2 regions of the Staphylococcus sp. HMSC068C09 genome follow, and region 2 is predicted to be linked to the other one. Evidence: predicted binding sites of a transcription regulator. Region 2 holds the regulator's gene; the other holds the start of a gene.
The links. Region 2 encodes Rex, which represses fermentation and respiration genes when NADH is low (regulators of the CRP and FNR family bind a similar motif). Its sites were predicted from a motif close to TTGTGAAATATTTCACAA; they were not measured.

Region 1: nirB (nitrite reductase large subunit NirB) is a predicted target of Rex. The motif match lies at 3,007-3,024, and genes of this name have one in related genera.

The regions. Positions count from the first base shown of each region.
Region 1 covers NZ_KV813778.1:217,413-224,531, reverse strand. Annotated here, with positions in the region: gene cobA (uroporphyrinogen-III C-methyltransferase) at 1-195, opposite strand, end outside; gene nirD (nitrite reductase small subunit NirD) at 186-500, opposite strand; gene nirB (nitrite reductase large subunit NirB) at 503-2,908, opposite strand; gene HMPREF2930_RS10535 (sirohydrochlorin chelatase) at 3,119-3,832, opposite strand; gene HMPREF2930_RS10530 (formate/nitrite transporter family protein) at 3,957-4,775, opposite strand; gene HMPREF2930_RS10525 (hypothetical protein) at 4,900-5,082, opposite strand; gene HMPREF2930_RS10520 (SRPBCC family protein) at 5,154-5,624, opposite strand; gene HMPREF2930_RS10515 (YceI family protein) at 5,736-6,251, opposite strand; gene HMPREF2930_RS10510 (thioredoxin domain-containing protein) at 6,552-7,119, opposite strand, start outside.
Region 2 covers NZ_KV813733.1:80,667-87,785, forward strand. Annotated here, with positions in the region: gene agrA (quorum-sensing response regulator AgrA) at 1-503, shown strand, start outside; gene HMPREF2930_RS01280 (carbohydrate kinase family protein) at 554-1,513, opposite strand; gene HMPREF2930_RS01285 (sucrose-6-phosphate hydrolase) at 1,514-3,001, opposite strand; gene HMPREF2930_RS01290 (ammonium transporter) at 3,256-4,500, opposite strand; partial or broken gene HMPREF2930_RS01295 (sulfurtransferase TusA family protein) at 4,610-4,768, opposite strand; gene HMPREF2930_RS01300 (redox-sensing transcriptional repressor Rex) at 4,835-5,473, opposite strand; gene HMPREF2930_RS01305 (ABC-F family ATP-binding cassette domain-containing protein) at 5,721-7,119, shown strand, end outside.

The DNA.
Region 1 (7,119 bases), on a different contig from region 2:
TTTTTTTCCAACATCTATGATTTCAGTAGTTGGCTTTGCATATTGTAATATCAATGGATTGACAAGACGATCATATAAAATAACATCTGCTTGACGAATTAATCGTTCTGCTTGTTTAGTTAGCAAATTAGGATTGCCAGGACCAGCTCCAATTAAATATACTTTTCCAAATTCACTTTTAGTGACTAGAGACATATAAATACGTCTCCATCTTGAATTTCAACTTGATATGTTTCAACACAACCTGTATCAGGTTCTTGCACTTCACCCGTATTCAAATCAATTTTTTGATCGTGGAGTGGACAATAAACATATTCTCCACTTACAGTACCTTCAGATAACGGTCCTTCTTTATGTGGACACACATTATTAATAGCATGCACTTCTCCATTTTCTGTTAAAAATATACCGATTTGTTTATCTTTAACGATAACCTTTTTACCAATTAATGGTGTTAATTCATCCATAGTTGTTACTTTAACTTTTTCCATTACACTCATCCTCACACTTTCTCGACTTCAAATATTTTTTGTGCTTCTTTATTTTCAACAATAGCTTCCCAAGGTTCTTCTTCAAGTGCTTGTTTTGCATCCATAATTCTATCAAAAAGTTCTTTTTGACGTTGTTCATCTAAAAGCACTTCCTTAACATGATCAAATCCTAGTCGTTTAAGCCATGGTGCTGTTCGTTCAGCATATATTCCAGTCTCTCTGTAATACTGCATAAGCGCACCACAAAGTTGTACCACTTGATCTTCTGTTTCAACAGTAGTAAGTAATTGACCTACAGTGACCTCTGTACCACCGTTACCGCCAATATAAATTTGATAGCCATTTTCTACTGAAATGACACCAAAGTCTTTAACACCTGATTCTACACAGCTTCTTGGACAACCAGAAACACCCATTTTAAATTTATGAGGTGTGTCTATGTATTCAAATGTTTTTTCTAATCGAATACCTAAACGTGTCGTATATTGTGTACCAAATCGACAGAATTCTTTACCAACACAACTTTTCACAGAACGCGTTTTCTTACCATATGCAGAGGCAGAGCGCATACCTAAATCTTTCCAAACTTTTGGTAACTCATCTTTTTTAAGACCATATAACCCTACACGCTGAGACCCTGTTACTTTAACAAGAGGCACGTTATATTTTTTCGCTACTTCACCTAAACGAATTAATTGGTCAGCATCTGTGACACCACCACGCATTTGTGGAATCACTGAGAAAGTACCATCATTTTGAATATTTGCATGATAACGTTCGTTCGCAAATCTTGATGCTTTTTCATCTTGGTGTTCATGAGGATATACCATATTTAGATAATAGTTGATAGCTGGGCGACATTTTGGACAACCATTTTTATCTTTAAAATCAAGTACGTGACGAACTTCTTTTGATGTTTTTAAACCTTTAGCTCTAATTTGAGTAACAATTTCATCACGTGTCAAATCAGTACATGCACAAATACCAGTTGGTTTAGCAGCTACAAATTCATCACCTAATGTACATTTTAGTATTTCTCCAATTTGTCCTTTACACTTACCACAAGAATTTCCTGCTTTGGTTGTTTTTGTAACCTCATCTACAGTAGTCAACCCTTTTGTTGTAATTGCGTTGACAATCGTACCTTTATCTACACCATTACAACCACAAATTGTTTCATCATCAGGCATGTCTGCTATTGAAGTTCCACTTTCTTCTCCGCCTTTATGAAGCAGTGACACTAGTGTATAGTCCTCTAGTGATTCATGTTTTTTCATCATACTATAAAATCTTGAACCATCATCTGTATCACCATATAAAACGGCACCTACCACTCGACCATCACTTAGATAGACTTTTTTGTAAATATTATCTACACTGTTAAAGATTTCGATACCGTGTACAGTTTCATCTTCAACGATTTGTCCTGCACTATATAAATCACAACCTGATACTTTTAAAGACGTAAATGTTGTAGAACCTTTATATCCTTCAGTCTCTTTACCTGTTAAATAATCAGCAAGCACTTTACCTTGTTCATAAAGAGGTGCAACTAAACCATATACTTTACCGTTGTGTTCCGCGCATTCACCCACGGCATAGATATGTTCATCAGATGTTTGCAAGTAATCATTAACAACGATACCTCGATTCACTTCTAATCCCGCTTCACGAGCTACTTCGGTAAATGGACGTATACCAACAGCCATAACGACTAAATCCGTTTCTATTACTCTACCATCAGCTAGCTTAATAGCTTCTACATCATCTGTTCCTATAATTTCTTTAGAATTTGCTTGTAGTTCAATATGCATGCCTTGACGTTCTAAATCAGCTTTTAACATATCTCCAGCTTTACGGTCTAATTGCATTTCCATCAGCCATTCTGCTAAGTGAAGAACTGTTACATCCATACCTTGATCCATTAATCCTCTTGCACATTCTAATCCAAGAAGACCTCCACCAATAACAATGGCACGTTTTTTTGTTTTAGCAATTTCAATCATACGCTCAGTATCTTCAATTGTGCGCCAACCGATGACACTTGGTAATTCTGATCCAGGTATAGGTAAAACAAATGCCTTTGAACCCGTCGCAAAGATACAGATATCATAAGCTACAGTGATACCTTTAGATGTAGTGACAGTTTTGGATTGTCTATCTACTTTTTCAACTGGATCATCTACAATTAGTTCAATATGATGTTCTTTATACCAGTCATAATCATTCATAATCGTTTCTTCAACTGTCATTTTCTTTTGTAAAATGTTGGATAACATGATTCGATTATAATTAGGATAAGGTTCTTTACCAATAATTGTAATGTCAAATTGAGAATCTGAACGTTCTAAAATTTCTTCAATTGTTCTTAAACCAGCCATACCATTACCAATCATTACGAGTTTTTGTTTAGCCATATCAATGCCCCTTTTATTACATTTAATTATTATTAAATTCAAATAGTTTTGCACTCACTATTCTTTACAAGGCTATTTTATACCATATTCTTTTGAATTTGTGATTATTTTCACACTTAAATGTAAAATCGGGGATTTCCCTAATAAAAAACATCTTCCATTACATGAGTGAGGATTTAGCACTCATATAATGAAAGATGTATGTAGTTACTATACTGTTAATTCTTTTAATCGCTCTCGAATAATCGATTTTAAAATAGGGTCGAAATTAATAGACGGAGTCATGTGCAATTCATTAGCAATATCCATCTCTGATATAAGACCTTTTACTTTATTAACTAAACGTCCATCATATAAAAACATTGGAACCACAATAAGATGATGATATTGTCTTGAAAGTTGATCTAAATCATTTTTAAACGTAATATCTCCATATAACGTACGGCAATATATAGGTTTGTCTTGCTTTAACTTAGTACTCAATTCTTTTAGTTCATCATGTGCTTTAGTATAAGAAAAGCTACCATGTGCAATCAATACAACTGCCACATCTGACTCTTTATTCATATCCACATCATTAATACGTTGTTCTACTAAATCCACCATATATGGATGCGTACCAAGAGGCGCACTAATTTCATAGGTTATATTTGGATGTGCTTGTTTAATGTTTCTTAACATCTCTGGAATGTCTACAATGTAATGCATGGCTGAAAATATAAGTAAAGGTACAACTTTAAATTGCGTTTCTCCTTTTTCTATTAAATTAATAATCGTATGTTCAACACTTTTTTCTTCACTTTCAATAAAAGCAAGCTCATAAGCGTAAGTTTCATCTTGTAATAAACTATCTATAAATTCACCGAGTGCTTTATTTTGATCTCCTTTTCTCATGCCATGAGCTACTAGAATATTCGCAACCAAATAGTTTCCCCCTTATTATTTTAATGTTGATTAAAATAATAAGATTTTCTGAATATTAAGTCAATATGTTGGGGATTAAAAGAGCGAAAATGTCTCTCGATATTTCCGCTCTTTGATCGTCTTACTATGCTTTTATACTGTCTCTTTTTCCGTTTAAATAGGCATAAACAAGTCCTACAAAAATACCTCCACCAATATAGTTACCTACAAAAGCAAATACGATATTTTTTAGCACATCTATCCATGATAATGCATCACTATTATAAAAAATCATTCCTGCATATAATCCAGCATTAAATACAACGTGTTCATATCCCATAAATACAAATACTATAACACCAACAGCAATGAAAAATGCGCGAGCTAAACCTTCTTTAAAAAGCATTGAAACATAAATACCAATATTAATAAAGAAGTTACAGAATATCCCTTTGATAAGAATATTTAACCAAGTTGATTCTACCGTTTTTAAATGTACTGTTTTACTTAGACTTGCAACCATTTCAGGTGTCATCACATGTGTACCCTTCATTAATAAGAATAAAATAAACCCACCTATAATATTTCCAATAAAACAAAATAAGAATATGTATAACATTTTTTTAACTGCAATGACTTTGTAGTACCATCCGACAGTTAAATACATAAAATTACTAGTAAGTAATTCTGAATTAGTTAGAACAATAAGAACTAAAGCTAAACTAAATGAGATTGCTCCTAATAAATTAACAAGTCCATCATTTGTTCCTGCAAACTGTGTTTTGATTGCTAACATAAATACTGTAACAATAGCTAATAAAAATCCTGACATCATTGACTTTAGTAAATATCGTCCAGGTGTTTGAGTTGCCATAACTTCTTTCATTTGTACCTGTCTTACAGCCGCTTTAATAAGATCTTTTGTAGTATATGTATCTTCAATTGTTGTATGGTTACTTGTCATATTCCCTCTCCTTAATTCATTTATAATTTTATATTATATATAGTGAAGTGCATTTTGAATAGAGAAGATTAAAAAAGAGCAACATATGGAGGTTTATTTTCCATATCTTGCTCTTGTCATGATATTAATGTGCTTTTTTTAATTTTGAAAAATAACGTAATCCTGAAGCAAAAATACCATAGCCTAATGCCGTTCTTAAAATATATTTTATGACGCCATTATTTAAACACTTTGAATTAATTAATAATGTTGGAATTAAAGTACTAATTGAAAATAATCCCAGCACTTTTAAATATCTTTCTTTCATACTATATCATCCTCTTTTCAATATTATTATAACTTAAAAGTTCAATTTAATTTTGACATCCTCGTGACGATTTATTCATTAAGTAAGACTTCTAGTTGATCTAATGTTGAATTCATACCTGCTTCTATTCCCATACCTACTGCTTGTTGAGCTGCTTCTTTAGTTGGAAACACTGACGTAGACGTAATAGTAGTCATTTGTTTATTATCTGAGTTAAAATTGATTGAAATATGCATACCAGGTAAACGCGTATCTTTTTTTCCCTCAGGTGTAGCAAAATAATCAAAGTATTCAAGATACTTCGGACGATCCACTTTTCGATATTCTGTTAATGTATAGCTTGTCTGTTCTGAGGTTTCTATTGCAAAGAAGGCTTCCCCGCCTTCTTCAGTATTAAAACGATATACTTTTGTCTTAGCGCCTTGAGGATGAAACCATTGCTCAAATAACGATGGATTTGTATAGGCATCAAATACATCATTGATAGGAGCTTTAAATGTTCTTTTAAAAATAATTTTATTTTCTTTTACTTCAATTGACATCGTTATCTCTCCTAATTTCTAAAATGGTGATTTCTATAATTTAACAACTATTATATTTTAAGACAATAAAAAAATAGGCAAAGTTAGAACTCTGCCTGTTTTTTAACTTTATTATTCTTCAATAGGAAATTCTAAATCAAATTCCACATTTAATGTTTTACCTAATAAGAAACCACCAGTTTCTAATGGTTGGTTAAATGTAACACCATATTTTTCACGATCAAGTTCACCAGTAATAACTAAACCTGCTGTATTTTTATTATTAAGTGGGTTTAAGCTAATACCTTTATAATCTAAATCAAATGTTTCTTTTTGTGTTTGATCTTTAATTGTTACATTACCAGTAACTGAACGATCATCAACACTAATAATTTCAAATTTAATTTCAGGATATTGTTCAACGTTTAAGAAATCTTCATTTTTAAGATGATTATCACGATCTTCTACTTTAGTATCAATAGAATTAGCTTGAACAGTAAAAGTTCCTTTTAAAGAACTTAAATCATGAAAGTCACCTGTAATATCTGCATCAAAATCGTTAAAACGTCCTTTTACATTACTAATTACAAGGTGTTGTATTGAGAAATTTACACCTGAATGAATTGGATCTAAATTAAAGTTAGCCATTTATTTTCCCTCCAATAGTGAAATAATAAAAATAATAGTATTCATTTTATCTATCTTCCAATTTAATATAATTATTATACTTAGTATATTAAATAAATCTAATGAAAATGACAAACTAAACAACTTAATTAAAATAAATTAATTGTTCTGACTTTGTTTCTTTTATCTTTATTCCCTATTTTTATAAAAATAATGATTTTGAATGTAAGATTTTTAAATATTTCATAAACTGTATAAAAACATAATTAAAAGACCTAATTTAATATTTAAACAACACTAAGTTAGGTCTTTTGTATTATGCTATAAATATTGTTTCCATTCTTTGACTTTATAAGGGTCTTCTACTTTTTTACCATTGATAAAAACTGTTGGAACAGATTGAATATGATTTTCTTTTGTTAACTTTTTCTGTTTTTCTGCTTCCTTCCAAGCATCGCTATTTTTAGTTTTATATTCTTTTTTTATGCGATCTTTTTGTTTTTGAGAAATATTTAATTGGTCAATTTCTTTATCTAGTAATGTTTCAGTAATCCAATGTTTTTTTTCTTCTTGTTGATGAGCATATATATTTTTTTGGAATGTAAGATATTCTTTTGGTGCAATAGCTTGAATAGCATTCCCTGCTCTAGAGCCCATTAATGAATCTTTTCCAAGAAAACTTGCATTAATAAATTGATATTCCACTCTATTTGTATCAATATAATCTTTTTTTATGATAGGCATGACGTTATCTTCAATTTTCTTGCAATAAGGACATTTATAGTCTCCATATTCTACAATTAAAATTTTTCCATTTTTCGTATGAGCTGGGGTTGTTTCTTTTTTATTTCGAGAGCAAGCGACAACGATAATGATTAAACATATGATC
Region 2 (7,119 bases):
GAAGTGAAATTCGAAAGTATGATCCTATTGGGAATATCATCTTTGTTACAAGTCATAGTGAACTCACTTACCTAACATTTGTCTATAAGGTATCTGCAATGGATTTTATTTTTAAAGATGATCCTAATCAACTTAAAACGCGAATAATAGATTGTATTGAAACTGCTCATACACGTTTAAAATTACTTTCAAAAGAAAGTAATGTTGAGACAATTGAATTAAAGCGTGGTAGCAATTCAATATATGTACAATATGATGATGTCATGTTCTTTGAATCGTCTACAAAATCCCATCGTTTAATTGCGCATCTTGATAACCGTCAGATTGAATTCTACGGAAATCTTAAAGAATTAGCACAACTCGATGATCGTTTTTTCAGATGTCACAATAGTTTTGTTGTAAATCGCCATAATATCGATTCAGTCGATTCTAAAGAACGAATTGTAACTTTCAGAAATGGTGAGCATTGCTATGCCTCTGTACGTAATGTTAAAAAGATATAATATTAAAACCCCTTCATTTTAATATCTGAAGGGGTTTCTTAATCTCTTTTTTAAAGTTCTTCAATAATTTCTTCTAAACTTGGAATACTTTCGATAGCGCCATACTTAGTAGTTACTTTTGCAGCTACTAAATTACTAAATTTTAAAATTTCTTCCCCTTTTCCTTTAAATAGAGAAGTAATGTCTGTTAATTCTGTATTTAAAATTCTATTAATGACTGCACCAATAAACGCGTCTCCAGCACCAGTAGTGTCAACAGCTTCAACTTTATACCCTTGATGATGAATAATTGTCCCATCGTTTAAATAAGCTGTTGCTCCTTTGTCTCCTTGTGTATAGATAACTACTTCAACATTTCCTTTAAATAAAGATTGAATCGCTTTATGTTCATCACTTATTCCAGTAACAAATTCAATTTCTTCATCTGAAATTTTAATGATATTTGCTTTGGGAAGAAATGATTGAATAGTTACTTTACACGCTTCTGCGCTATCCCATAGTGGTAATCTAACATTTGGATCAAATACTATCATCCCATGAGCCGCTTCAAATTTTTCAATCATAGCAAGATGTGCATTTTTCATATCACATTCAATTAAATCAACAGAACAAAAATGTAGAACATCTTGATTAGAAACATTGATTTCATCTAAATTCGAAGCATGATAAAGCATGTCAGCTGATGGTTTACGATAAAAAGAAAAATCTCGTTCTCCATTTTCTTTTAAACTAACGAAAGCGAGTGCAGTATTAGCTGTATTTGTTCGTTTAATATATGTTGTACCAACGCCTATTTTTTCTAACGTCTCTACAATAATATCTCCAAAAGCGTCATTACCTAGTTGTGTAACCATTTCTGTACTACTACCTAATTTTTTAGCCACACTTGCCACATTAGCAGGTGCCCCGCCAACTTGTCGACTAAATTGCGTTACATCTTTAAGTTCAATATTTGTTCTATTTGGAATAAAATCGATTAATGCTTCACCAATAGCGTATAACTTTCTCATTTATTTATCTCTCCCTAAGTCATATTTAGTAAATTTCAAATAAACTTGACCTGTTTCTGTAGATGTGCGAATTGCTGTAGCATTTTCATCAGGAAAAATTCTTGACGTCAAGACACGCTCTCCATCATTACAAAAAATTTCAATACTTGAAGTATCCACAAAAATGTGTAATTGCTTTAATGGCGAATCTAAATATGTAGATCTTGTCACACCTTCAACATTACTAGGTAATGCACCACTTTCTGATCGATCTAATGTAATCTTTTGCTCCCTAGTATTATAAGAAATTAATGTTGAATTTAACTTAGATGCTCTTAATTCAAAATATATTTCTGTTGCTTCATTTTCTAAAATATCAATAATAAGCTCATATTGCGTACCTTCATAAGGATGAAGTGTTGTATTATATTTGTTAGCATAACCTAATGCTGTTTCTTTATTTTGACGTAACGTCTCTAACGCTTTCAAAGGACGTTGGCGTAACCGTCCTTCTTCGATTGTTAACTCTCTAGGTATCGTTAAACAATGTGCCCAACCTTCTTCATCTGTAGGATATTGAGTATCTGGTAATCCCATCCACCCAATTAAAATACGCTTACCATATTCATCTATAAATGTTTGTGGCGCATAAAAATCAAAACCATTATCAAGTTCCATAAATGTATCATGTTTGAATTCTAATGTATCGAAATTTAAATGACCGATTAGATATCCAGATTGATAAATATTTCTATATTTTTCATCTTTTGCATCAATACCTTGAGGACTAAAAATAATTACATCTTGTCCATTTAAACTAAAATAGTCTGGACATTCCCACATATAGCCAAAATCTTCTAGTTCGGTTGTAATTTCTCCAATATATTCCCATTGATCAATCTGTCGATGTATCATTTTGTACAAAAGTAAACGTCCTAATTCTTGTTGGGTTTGGACACCTAATATTGCATAATATTCTTCATGATGTTTAAATACTTTTGGATCTCTAAAATGACTTGTATATCCTTCAGGTTGATGAGCAATCACAGGCTTATTTAATTTTTCGATTGAACCATCTTGTTTTACTTTTGCAATCATTTGACTCGCATATCTTTTCCATTCTTCATCTCGATGATTACCTGTATACATATAATATAAGTTTCCTTCAAATTCAAAAGCACTTCCACTGTATACCCCATGACTATCATAAATCGTATCAGGTTTTAATATGGGACCATTTGGTTCAAATGTCACTAAATCTTTACTAGTATAATTAAACCAATATTTCAGTCCATGCACGGCACCCAATGGAAACCACTGGTGAGATACATAGTATGTTCCGTTATAAAACATTAATCCATTAGGATCGTTTAATAAACCTGTTTCAGGTTGAATATGAAAGTGTTGACGATAGCTTGATTGTTCTATTCGATGCTTTAACGCTTCTAATTCATCTTTGTTCACATCTTCAATACGACGATAGCGTTGTTCTCTTGACCACTCAGTCATATTAGGCCTCCTAAATCATTAGTATTAATTTTATCATTTAATATCGTAACGGTAATTAGTCTTAAGACTTTACAATCCATGATTTAAAAAGCGGGAAATTGTATTTACAATACTCCCGCAAACTTTGCAATATCTGATATATTTTTTAATAGACTAATCATCTAAATTAATATCAACATAATATTAATTTTATCATATCGTGATTATCTTCAAATACTGTTTTACTAATGAAACTTCAACATTTTAAATATATATCAATACCTTTTATGTAATTTATTTAATTCTCCATAAAAATATGCCTTTTCACCATGCACAAGTTGATCTAAACCTTTCTTATCTTCTTCAACAGTCGTAGCAAGGGACATAAAAATTGATAATGTCTTTCCAATAATAAAAGTTATAATAATCGAGTAAAGTACTACTACTATAACTGCAATACATTGTATCCATATAGTATGTAAATGACCAGTATAGATTAATCCATCTAATATATCTTTATTAACTTTATGTGATTGAAATACACCAGTCAATATTGCACCAATCACACCTCCAACACCATGAATACCAAAGGCATCAAGTGTATCATTATATCTTAATTTTTCTTTTATAGAATTGACCACAAAATAACATGCTATACCACCAATCATAGAGATAATGTATGCACTTAAGTAGTTTACAAATCCAGCTGCTGGTGTAATGGTTACGAGTCCTGACAGTACACCTGATAATAAACCAAGTAAGCTTAACTTTTTATTAGAAAAGTATTCAAGAATCAACCAACTAAATGCTCCTCCACTCGCAGCAATGATAGTATTTACAAACGATATCACTGCTATATCATTTAAAGTAAACGCACTTCCTGTATTAAAACCGTACCATCCTATCCAAACAAAAATACCACCTATAAGTGTAATAAGTAAATTATTCGGCTGTAGTTTCTCTACTTTTTTTCCGTGACCTATCATTATTGCTAATACTAATCCTGATACTCCCGATGTAATATGTACTACGGTACCTCCAGCATAATCTAAAGCATCAAGTTGTTGAATCCAACCACCGCCCCATACCCAATGAGCTACAGGACTGTAAATCATAATTACCCATATAAATATAAAAATAGTAAAAGGAATAAATCTCATTCGCTCAGCAATTGAACCTGATAAAATGGAAACCGCAATAGTACAAAACATCATCTGAAATAACATAAATAAGGCAAACGGAATATGTGGACTAAATTGAACATTCGTATTAAATCCTACATGTTGCAAACCAATAAAATCAAAATTACCTATCCAATCATTTCCATGACCAAAACTCAAAGAAAATCCAATGACCACCCATGTAAACGTAACAATAATTATAGCAGCCATACTTTGCATCACAGTATTTAAAACATTTTTAGATTGAACTAAGCCTCCATAAAATAAACTCAATCCTGGTGTCATTAACCAAACTAATAAAATACATAGAAATAAAAAAATTGTGTCATCCATCTTCATTTTTACCACTTCCTTAAAAACATCATATTAATAGTTTTTAAGAATAGCAAAAATACGTAAGATTAAATGACACAATTTGTCATATTACATTACATTTATAAAGAAAAACTTAAGCTTTTTGAACTGTGATTGTCCATGAAGCATCATCAAGTTGTTCATAGTTTGTTACAGGATACCCTTGTTCAGCTGCCCAGTTTGGAATGGCTTCAGTTGCTTGAGTGCAATCAAAGTCTATTTTTAATTCGTCACCATTTTTTAATGTTTCCATTAAATTAATATATTTATAAAAAAGCTATAATGCAAATGCATTTTAGCTTTAAAAAATAATTTAATATTAATTTGAAGAGTTTTTCATAAAGAATAATAGTGATTGTAATTCGATACCTAAATCGATATGATGAACTTGAACATCATTTGGCACATCAATTCTAGCAGGAGTAAAGTTTAAGATACCTTTTACGTCAGCCTTAATAAGTCGATCTGAAACAGATTGTGCCACACTTCCTGGTGTAGTAAGAATCACTACATTAATATTTTGTTTTTGAAGTTCAGATGAAATATCATCAATATGCTTTACTGTCACTTTTCCAACTTTTGTACCAACAATATCTTTATCAATATCAAATGCAGCTGTAATTGTCATTTCATCATGTATTGAAAAATTGTAAGTAAGTAATGCACGTCCTAAATTCCCTACGCCAACAATAGCAATATGAATATTATTACTATCGCTAATCTCCGTTTTAAAGAATTCTAAAAGACTCTCAACGTTATAGCCATATCCTTTCTTACCTAACTCACCAAAATAAGAAAAATCTCTTCTTATCGTAGCTGATTCAATATCTAAAGCCTCACTAATTGTTTTAGAACTCACACGATCAATACCTTTGATTTTCAATGAATTAACAAATCGATAATATAAAGGTAAACGTTTTAATGTAGCGCGAGGTATTTTTGATTGATTTTGAGGCATATGCAATGTCCCCCTTTTGTTTGAACTTTTTAATCTATATATTCAAACTAACTAGAGTGCAATTAGTTATTTTAGCGAAATATATATAATGCCTATTATGGATATACTGCAATATTATACCGTAACCTATTTCAAAAATAAATATCTTAGTTTCCTAAGCATACCTTATATTGTAAAATGATATAATAATGTCAAATTTAAAGTTAAATAAATGTGATTGTTACATAGATAGAAAGGTGAAACTTGAATGATACTTTTACAATTAAATGATATTTCAAAATCGTTTGATGGTGAAGATATATTTAATCATGTTAATTTTGAAGTTAAAACTGGAGAACGTATTGGCGTAGTAGGAAGAAATGGCGCTGGAAAATCAACGTTAATGAAGATTATTGCAGGTGTTGAAGATTATGATAGTGGCCATATTTCAAAAATCAAGAATTTACGCATTGGTTATTTAACTCAACAAATGACACTTGATTCTTCTCTGACTGTAATTGAAGAAATGTCAAAACCATTTGAACATATTAAGCATATGGAAACGCTTATTAATGATGAAACTGATTGGTTAGCCGCTCACGTTGATAGTTATGATTCAGAAGATTATAAACAACATATGGAGCGTTATGAATCATTATCTAATCAATTTGAACAACTTGAAGGTTATCAATATGAAAGTAAAATTAAAACAGTATTGCATGGTTTAAACTTTACTGAAGAAGAATTTGATAAACCCATTAATGATTTTAGTGGCGGACAAAAAACACGTTTATCTTTAGCACAGATGCTTTTAAGTGAACCCGATTTATTACTATTAGATGAACCTACAAACCATCTTGACTTGGAAACAACTAAGTGGTTAGAAGATTATTTAAAATATTTTAAAGGTGCCATCATTATTATTAGTCATGACAGATACTTCTTAGATAAAATTGTAACTCAAATATATGACGTTGCTTTAGGAGATGTGAAGCGTTATGTAGGTAATTATGAGCAATTTATTACTCAACGTGATAAATACTATGAATTAAGAATGCAAGAATATGAAAAACAACAAGAAGAAATTAAACGCCTTGAAACTTTCGTGGAAAAAAATATTACTCGAGCTTCAACAAGCGGTATGGCTAAAAGTCGTCGAAAAACATTAGAAAAAATGGAACGTATCGATAAGCCAATGATGGATGCTAAAAGTGCTAATATCCAGTTTGGATTTGATAGAAATACTGGCAATGATGTGATGCATATCCGTAATCTAGAAGTAGGTTATCAATCCCCTATCACTGCTCCTATTAATATTGAAGTTACAAAAGGAGACCATATTGCTATTATTGGACCTAATGGAGTTGGAAAGACTACACTTATCAAAACAATTGCAAATCGTCAAAAAGCATTAGGTGGAGAAATTACTTATGGTGCTAATTTAAACATAGGATATTACGATCAAAAACAAGCAGAATTCAAATCTAATAAAACAATATTAGATTATGTTTGGGATCAATATCCTATGATGAATGAAAAAGATGTCCGCGCTATTTTAGGACGATTTTTATTCGTTCAAGATGACGTCAAAAAAGTTATTAATGATTTATCAGGGGGCGAAAAAGCACGTTTGCAATTAGCTTTACTTATGTTACAACGTGATAACG